2 regions of the Megasphaera sp. An286 genome follow, and region 2 is predicted to be linked to the other one. Evidence: riboswitches for the same ligand, from Rfam matches in the RefSeq annotation. Region 2 holds a riboswitch; the other holds the start of a gene.
What was found. A riboswitch is a leader RNA that binds a small molecule or an ion and turns the genes downstream of it on or off. The one in region 2 is predicted to bind FMN.
Positions count from the first base shown of each region.

Region 1: linked by a shared signal. The riboswitch ahead of B5F80_RS00165 (bifunctional 3,4-dihydroxy-2-butanone-4-phosphate synthase/GTP cyclohydrolase II) and the one ahead of ribD (bifunctional diaminohydroxyphosphoribosylaminopyrimidine deaminase/5-amino-6-(5-phosphoribosylamino)uracil reductase RibD) in region 2 are both predicted to bind FMN.

Region 1 covers NZ_NFIY01000001.1:43,721-48,210, forward strand. The annotation lists gene B5F80_RS00155 (4Fe-4S binding protein) at 1-115, opposite strand, end outside; gene B5F80_RS00160 (Crp/Fnr family transcriptional regulator) at 241-912, shown strand; gene B5F80_RS00165 (bifunctional 3,4-dihydroxy-2-butanone-4-phosphate synthase/GTP cyclohydrolase II) at 966-2,183, opposite strand; FMN riboswitch at 2,281-2,412, opposite strand; gene B5F80_RS00170 (FAD-binding oxidoreductase) at 2,487-3,890, opposite strand; gene B5F80_RS00175 (septum formation initiator family protein) at 4,055-4,381, shown strand.
Region 2 covers NZ_NFIY01000004.1:106,278-110,767, forward strand. The annotation lists gene pknB (Stk1 family PASTA domain-containing Ser/Thr kinase) at 1-74, shown strand, start outside; gene rsgA (ribosome small subunit-dependent GTPase A) at 88-945, shown strand; gene rpe (ribulose-phosphate 3-epimerase) at 948-1,592, shown strand; FMN riboswitch at 1,650-1,786, shown strand; gene ribD (bifunctional diaminohydroxyphosphoribosylaminopyrimidine deaminase/5-amino-6-(5-phosphoribosylamino)uracil reductase RibD) at 1,886-3,022, shown strand; gene B5F80_RS03400 (riboflavin synthase) at 3,003-3,644, shown strand; gene ribE (6,7-dimethyl-8-ribityllumazine synthase) at 3,677-4,141, shown strand; gene B5F80_RS03410 (DUF6173 family protein) at 4,209-4,490, opposite strand, start outside.

The DNA.
Region 1 (4,490 bases), on a different contig from region 2:
GCATGAGACGGGCTTTTCCGTCTACCATGGCGATGGCTCCTTCGTGGCAGGCCGCCGCGCAGGCGCCGCAGCCGTTGCATTTTTCCGCGTCTATCTGAATAATTCTTCGAATCATATAGTATTCCTCCCATTAGGTATCGTATTGGCAGGCAGCGCCGTGTTAGGCGGCGCTGCGTTATGATGAAAGTATACTATGGCGCGAGGGAAAAATCTGTTGTTTTTACAACGAGGTGGATGAATTTGAATTCTTTTTTACCTGTCATACAGCATTCCGAGCTGTTCGCCGGCATCCCGGCGGAAGAAATCAGCAAGATATTAGACGGCATGAAGGCATATAAACGGACCTACGCCAAGGGAAATTTTATCTGGTATGCCGGCGATCCTATCGGGCAAATCGGCATCGTCTTGTCCGGCATGGTCCACATCCTGCAGGAAGACTATTGGGGAAACCGGAATATCTTGTCGCAGATGCGCCCAGGCAGCTTATTCGGCGAAGCCTTTGCCTGTATTCCCGACGCGTCGTCGACAGTAGATGTCGTCGCAGTAGAGCCGACGGAAGTCTTATTTATCAACGTGAACAGCATCATCCACGCCGGACAAGTTTTGACGAAGTCTCAGGAACGGGTAGCTTTAAATCTTCTGGCGATCATGGCCCGGCGCAATATGGAGCTCACCCAGAAAATCCGCTATATGTCGCAGCGGTCGACGCGGCAGAAGCTCATGTTTTATTTGTCGGAAGAAGCGCTGCGGCAGGGAGCGCCGTCGTTTACGCTGCCCTTTAACCGGCAGCAGCTGGCCGATTTCCTCTCTGTCGACCGGAGCGCCATGTCAGCAGAGCTGAGCCGGATGAAAAAAGAGGGCCTTATCGAATATCATAAGGATCAATTCATATTGAAGGAACAACGGGCGTAACGAAAAGGAGCCGCGTCGGCGAAATCCGATGCGGCTCCCTTTATCGGCGCGTATCAGCGCAAATGGGGGAGAATGTGTCCCATCTTATGTTTTTTCGTTTCCAAGTAGAATTCGTCGAACTCCTGGGGCTTCATTTCAATCGGCACGCGTTCTACGATTTCTACGCCGAAGCCTTCGAGGCCGTAGATTTTTTCCGGGTTGTTCGTCAGCAGGCGCAGTTCTTTGGCTCCCAAATCCTGCAGAATCTGAGCGCCTATCCAATATTCGCGCAGGTCCGGCGCAAAGCCCAGTTTTTCATTGGCTTCTACGGTGTCGTAGCCCTGTTCCTGGAGGACGTAGGCCTTCAGCTTGTTGATGAGGCCGATGCCCCGGCCTTCCTGGCGCATGTAGAGGAGAATGCCCCGGCCTTCGGCGTTGATCTGGGTCATGGCGGCGGCCAGCTGTTCGCCGCAGTCGCAGCGGCACGAACCGAATACGTCGCCCGTCAGGCATTCGGAGTGGACGCGGCAGAGCAGGTTTTTGCCGTCGCCGATGTCGCCTTTGACGAGGGCGACGTGGTGTTCGCCCGTCAAGTCGTTGACGTAGCCGTAAATCTTGAATTCGCCGAATTTCGTCGGCATTTTAGCGACGGCTTCGCGGACGACGTGCTTGTCGTGGCGGCGGCAGTAGTTCTGCAGGTCGTGAATGGTGATGAATTTTAAATTGTACTTGTCGGCCAATTCCCACAGCTGCGGTGTCTGCATCATCGTGCCGTCGTCGGCCATGATTTCGCAGCACAGGCCGACTTGCTTCAGTCCGGCAAGGCGCATGAGGTCGACCGTCGCTTCCGTATGGCCGTTGCGGGCCAGGACGCCGCCGCGCTTGGCGATCAAGGGGAAGTTATGGCCGGGACGGCGGAAGTCTTCGGGACGGGCCGTTTCTTCCGTGCATTTGCGGGCCGTCAGCGCCCGTTCTACGGCGGAAATACCCGTCGTCGTATCGACGTGGTCGATGGAGACGGTGAAGGCCGTTTCGTGATTGTCCGTATTGTCGCTTACCATCGGCGGCAGGCCGAGCTTACGGGCGTATTCGATGCTCATGGGCATGCAGATGAGGCCCTTGCCGTGGGTCGCCATGAAGTTCATGTTTTCTGTCGTGCAGTACTGGGCGGCGCAGATAAAGTCGCCTTCATTTTCTCTATCCGGGTCGTCGGTGACGATGATGATGTGCCCGGCTTGCAATTCTTCGATTGCTTCTTCTACGGTATTGAATTTTCTGTTTTCCTTTGCCACAATAAAACCTCCTGAATATGATAAAGCCCTGACGGTCTGTTCAGCAGCGTCAGGGCTTTTTGGTCAACACAACACAAGCTGCGCGGCGGCAGCTTCATCGTATCTTCTTCCATCCAGACTATACTGTCGGTTTTGGAATTGCACCAAATCACGAGCACATGGCTCCTACGCCGTAGCGTTCGCGGACTATACCGCCGATCGGGAATTTCACCCTGCCCTGAAGATATATGACTACATGAATCATTATACACAGAATGGCTATCCTTGGCAAGAGCCGCCGCGGCCGGCCGGGCTGGGACAGGCCTATTCTATGTCGAATATTTTGCCCGGATTGAGGATATTGTTGGGGTCCAGGGCTTTTTTGATAGCTTTCATCATGGCCAGCTCGTCGGGATTGGTAAATTCTTCCATCAAATGCTTCCGCTTAAAGCCGATGCCGTGCTCGCCCGATAAGCGGCCGCCGTGGGCGTAGATGAAGGCGTACAGCTCCTGCTGGTTTTGTTCGACCCGGCGGGCCCAGTCTTCGTAGGGCGTATCGTCGGGCTTTAAGATGTTGAGATGGATGTTGCCGTCGCCGGCGTGGCTGGCAATGCGGGTGATCAGGCCGTATTTGCCGGCCAGGCGGAGAATTTCCGCCAGCAGGAGCGGTTCCTGGTCGACGGGGACGACGACGTCTTCTTTGCTGACGATGAGACTTTCGGCGCGGACTGCCTCGGCAAAGGCCTTGCGGGCCTGCCAGATTTTATTGTGGTCGGCGACGAGGACCGACGACGCGCCGTGCTGCGTGCAGAGCTCGTCTAAGGCGACGGCCTTGTCGTCCAGGTCGTCGTCATTGATGCCTTCGACTTCGACGATGAGGTAATTGCCCGAATCGCTGCCCTGCAGCTTTTCATGGAGATATTTTTCTACCGATCGGATCGTAATATTGTCCATGTATTCGACGCAGGTCGGGACGATGCCTTGCTTTAAAATGGCTCCGACGGCGCCGATGGCTTGTTCCGGCGAATCGAAAACGGCCAGCAGATCGAGGGCGTATTTAGGCTTCGGCAGGAGCTTGACCGTCGCCTTGGTGATGATGCCCAGCGTGCCTTCCGAGCCGATGACCAGCTGCTCGAGGCAGTAGCCTGTCGATTGCTTCTGCAGGCGTGCGCCGAGCTGGACGATGCGGCCCGTCGGATTGACGATTTCCACGTCGTATACCTGATGGCGCGTCGTACCGTATTTGACAGCCCGGTTGCCGCCGGCGTTGGTGGCGATATTGCCGCCGATAAAGCAGGAGTCGCCGCTGCAGGGGTCGCCGGCGTAGAACAGACCCTTGGCTTCGGCTGCGTCCTGCAGGTCCGACGTGCGGACGCCCGGTTCTACGACGGCGTATAAGGCGTCTTCGTTAATTTCCAGAATGCGGTTCATTTTTTCCAGGGACAGGACGACGCCGCCGTAAATGGGCACGGCGCCGCAGGCCAGCCCTGTACCGGCCCCGCGGGGCACGACGGGAAAATGATAGTCGTTGGCCAGCTGGACGACAGCGGCGACCTGCTCGGCCGTTTCGGCAAAGACGACGGCTTCGGGCATGTGGTGGTACGCTGGGTCGGTCACTTCGTCGTGGGAGTAGGGCTGCATTTTATCCGGATCTGTCGTGACGTTTTTAGGGCCGACGGCAGTCTGCAGTTTTTTTAAAATTTCAGGAGTAATCGGTTCATATCTCATGAGCAAAGACCTCTGTTTCTTCATAGTTTACGTTCTATTATATAATATCAGCGGCGTTTGCGAAAGTGGGCCGTATTAAATCGAGAAAAAACTTTATCTTACGTGAAAATGAAGGTATACTTATAGCATGCATGTTGCAGTGCCTACATTAAAGGAGCGGAATCATGACGGAAAAACGGGATGGGCGGCTCCGACGTACCGGGACGGTGCGCCGGCGGCGTACGAAAAAAAAGAAGGGGATGACGCTGTACAAGGGCATCGTCCTTCTCATACTGCTGGTCGGAGGAGTCTTCTTGTGCCTGCGCATGTATCAGATGTGGCAGATCCACGAGGACATGAAGCGGACGCTGCAGCAGGAGCAGGCCTTGACGGAAGAAAACCAGCGGCTGAAGGACAGGAAAGAACAGCTTATTTCCCCTGATGCCGTAGAAAAACAGGCGCGGGAACAGTTCGGACTGGCCGAGCCGGGAGAAATCCCCTACAGGCGCTGACGAGGCGTTCCGCCTTAGGAATTTACATTATTTTGCGATTGAATTTTTCGCCGTTTATGAGTATAATAGCGTTATACGTGTTATCAGCAAAGCTGAAGCATACAAGGAG
Region 2 (4,490 bases):
ATATCAGCGGCGTAGGCAAGACTCGCGTCAAGGTATATATCAACAATTCGTTAGTACAGGATCAGTACATTTAATTGAAGGAGGATCATGACTACAGGCCGCGTTATAAAAAATTACAACGGATATTACTACGTAGATATCGGCGCCGGACAGCTCGTCGAATGCCGTCGCCGGGGAAAGGTCAAGGCGAAGATACTCGTCGGAGATGAGCTGGAAATTACGGAATTAGGCGGCGGAAAGGGCGTTGTCGAAAAGCAGCTGCCGCGGCGGAACAGCCTCCGCCGCCCGGCTGTGGCCAACATCGATCAGATGTTTGTCATCATGGCGGCGCAATCGCCGGATCCCAATCAGTTTCTCGTCGACAAGCTGCTCATGACCTGCGAATACGGCGGCGTTCATCCGAAGCTGTGCTTTAACAAGTGCGATTTAGACCGTGAAACAGCGGAAGCTTATAAAGCCTTTTATGAAACCTGCGGCTATGATGTCTATCTTGTGTCTGCCGTTACCGGCGAAGGGCTGGACTCCATCAAGGCTTTGCTTCCTCATAAGATGACCGTATTTGCCGGGCCGTCCGGCGTCGGGAAGTCGAGCCTGCTGTCTCAGATTTTAGGGCGGGACCTGTCTGTCGGCTCAGTCAGCGAAAAAATAAAGCGGGGCCGCCATACGACGAGGCACTCGGAAATCATGCAGCTGGAAGGCGATACGTATGTCATCGATACGCCGGGATTCAGTTCGCTGGAATTCGAACATCTCGACAAAGGGGAGGTCTTCGCCTTATTTCCTGACATGACGCCTTACGGCGGACGCTGCCGCTTTTCGTCATGCCTCCACTTGTCGGAGCCGGACTGCCCCGTAAAGGATGCCGTTGCCGAAGGCAAGATACAGAAAGAACGGTATGAAACGTACTGCAAAATCGTCAATTCTATTCTCGAAAGGAACCGATAGGTATGATACACATTTGTCCTTCTATTTTGTCCGCCGATTTTTCCCGGCTGGCTGAAGAAATTAAAGACGTAGAATCAAAGGGAGCAGACTGCATCCATCTCGATATGATGGACGGCCATTTCGTGCCGAACCTGACGTTCGGCGTGCCGATCATCGCCGCCTTGCGGAAGCACGTTTCCATTCCCTTCGACGCCCATTTGATGGTCGAACATCCCGACGTATACGTAGACGGCCTGGCAAAAGCCGGCGTGCAGTACGTTACAGTCCATCAGGAAGCGTGTCCTCACCTGGACAGCACGCTGCAGCATATCCGCAGCGCCGGCATGAAGTGCGGCGTTGCCTTGAATCCGGCTACGCCCGTATCGTCTTTATCCTGCGTGGCGGCGCAGCTCGATATGATCCTCATCATGAGCGTCAATCCCGGTTTCGGCGGCCAGAAATTCATTCCTTATTCGCTGGATAAAATCCGTGAAGCCAGGGCGCTGCTCGATTCCGTCGGCAACACGGAAGCCGTCGTAGAAGTAGACGGCGGCGTCAACGCCGATACAGTACAGGCGGTCAAGGAAGCCGGCGCTACCTTCCTCGTTGCGGGAAGCGCCGTATTTGGAGCGGCAGACCGGGCTGCAGCCATCGCCGCGCTGCGGTAAGAAGTCTGTACTTGTATTTCTATCCCTTATGTGCTAAAATCATAGGTGGATATGAATAATAGTCTTTGGGGCAAGGTGAGAAAGGGCAGCTTTCAATTCCTGACCGGCGGTATAGTCCGCTAGCCTGGCGTAAGCGGGGCTGAACCGATGCGATTTCGGTACCGACAGTATAGTCTGGATGGGAAAAGACGACGTTTCGTTTATTTTTGTTGTGCGCAAAAGGCTATTGGGTTTCCATACCCGTAGCCTTTTTATTTTTTATAACAAAATCTATCAGGAAAGGAATGACAGATTTGGAACCGGTAGATTATATGAGAAAAGCCCTGGAGCTGGCAAAGCTGGCCTTAGGGTATACAACGCCGAATCCGGCCGTCGGCTGCGTCATCGTAAAAGACGGTGAAATCGTCGGCACGGGCTACCATCGCCAGGCCGGCACGCCCCATGCGGAAGTATGGGCCCTGCGCGAAGCCGGCGACAAGGCAAAGGGCGCGACGGTATACGTTACGCTGGAACCCTGCGCGCATTACGGGCGGACGCCGCCCTGCGCCCGCACGCTCGTGGAAAAGGGAGTCGGCAAGGTCGTCATCGCCATGCTGGATCCCAACCCTCTCGTAGCGGGAAAGGGAGCGGCCATTCTCCGGCAGGCCGGCATACCTGTCGAAATCGGGCTGCTTTCCAAGGAAGCCGCTCAGCTGAACGAAGTATTCATTAAAAATATGATGGTGCAGAAGCCGTTTATCGCCGTCAAAATAGCGCAGAGCCTCGACGGCTGCATCGCCTCGCGGACGGGAAAATCCCAGTGGATTACGAATCAATGGGCCCGCAATTACGGCCACTACCTGCGCTCTATCTACGACGGCATCCTCGTCGGCATCAATACGGTCAAGCTCGACAATCCGCTGCTGACCTGCCGCATCCGCCGCGAAGCCCACGACGAACCGCACCAGCCGGTACGCATCATCATGGATTCGCAGGGGCATATTCCCCTCAATTCCCTCGTCCTGACGGATAAGACGTCGCCGACCATCGTCGTGACGACGTCCCTCTGCCCGGTAGAAAAGATGAGAGAATTGAAAAACATGGGCGTCACCGTCCTGCTGGCTCCGCTGAACAAGGATCGCCACATCGATTTGCCTGCCGCCCTGGACTTGCTGTACAAGCAGGGGTTGCAGAGCATCCTCGTCGAAGGGGGCAGCAAGATTCAGGGAACCTTCTTCGACCACAAGCTCGTCGATAAGATATACGCCTTTATCGGCGACAAAGTCATCGGCGGCGAACAGGCCCTGTCGTCTGTCGGCGGCCACGGCGTCGATTCCCTCGACGAATGCCTGCCCCTGTCTTACGATTCGGTCGAGCTGCACGACGGCAATATTTTGATTACAGCGTATAATGCGAACAGGGAGGGAGCTTATGTTCACTGGCATCATTGAGGAATTGGGCACCGTCGGCCAGATGGACCGCCGTCCCGACTCGATAAAGCTGACGATTCAGGCCCGTAAGGTACTGGAAGGGACGCAGCTCGGCGACAGCATCGCCGTCAACGGCGTCTGCCTGACGGTGACCTCCATGACGGATTCGTCCTTCACGGCCGACGTCATGCACGAAACGATGCGCCGTTCGTCCCTGAGCGACATCAAGAGCGGCTCGAAGGTCAATTTGGAACGGGCTATGCAGGTCGGCGGCAGGCTGGGCGGCCACATCGTCAGCGGCCATATCGACGGCGTCGGCCATATCGCCCGCATCGCCGCCGACGGCATCGCCCGGGTCATTACGATTTCCATTCCCAAGGACATGGAGCCGTTCATCGTCGAAAAGGGCTCTATCGCTATCGACGGCATCAGCCTGACCGTCGTTTCCGTAGGCAACAGCCAATTTTCCGTTTCCATCATTCCCCATACGATGGCCAATACGACGCTCATCGACAAGCATCCCGGCGCCGTCGTCAATTTGGAAACCGACGTAATTGGGAAATATGTCCATAGCTTTACAACAGCCCATACGGGCAAACGTTCCGGCATCACAATGGAAACGCTGTTGGAAAATGGATTTTAAAATACTATTTCAGAATAGGAGAGTGTTCTACTATGGCACACATTAAAGAAGGTCAATTAATTGGTTCTGGTTCTAAGTTTGGTATCGTCGTAGCGCGTTTCAACGAATTTATCTGCAGCAAGCTCCTCGGCGGCGCATACGACGCCCTCCATCGTCACGGCGTAAGCGACGACGATATCACGACGGCCTGGGTTCCCGGCTCCTTTGAAATTCCCCTCATCGCCCAGAAAATGGCCGAATCGGGCAAATACGACGCCGTCATCTGCCTCGGCGCAGTCATCCGCGGCGCGACGAGCCACTACGACCTGGTCTGCAATGAAGCAGCCAAGGGCATTGCTCAGGCGTCCCTGAAGACAGGCGTGCCTATCATGTTCGGCGTCATTACGACGGAAAATATCGAACAGGCTATCGAACGGGCCGGCACGAAAGCGGGCAACAAGGGCTTCGACGTAGCGACAGCGGCTATCGAAATGGTCAACCTCATAAAAGAACTGTAAGAAAACGCAAGAGGCTGATGCCGAAGAATTTCTTCGCGCACCAGCCTCTTTTATACGCCGTATGCAGTTATTCTGCCGCAGGCTCCGTATCGGGCTCATCTTTCGTCGTAAAGCCGATGATCCGCCGCGGCTTGTCCGTATCGTCGGTCCGCTTGACGGCGACGAGAAGCAGGTTCAGCTGAGACAAGTGCTGAACCAATTCGACGTGAGAGCCGTCAGATAGTTCGCCGTAGAAGACGATCATGTTCGGGTCCCAAAAGCCTACGTCCTGAATGCTGAAGGTAATGTTGCCGGCCGATACGAGGCGGCCGCCGGCCTGCATATCGTCGGGCATGTCCGATTCAAAATT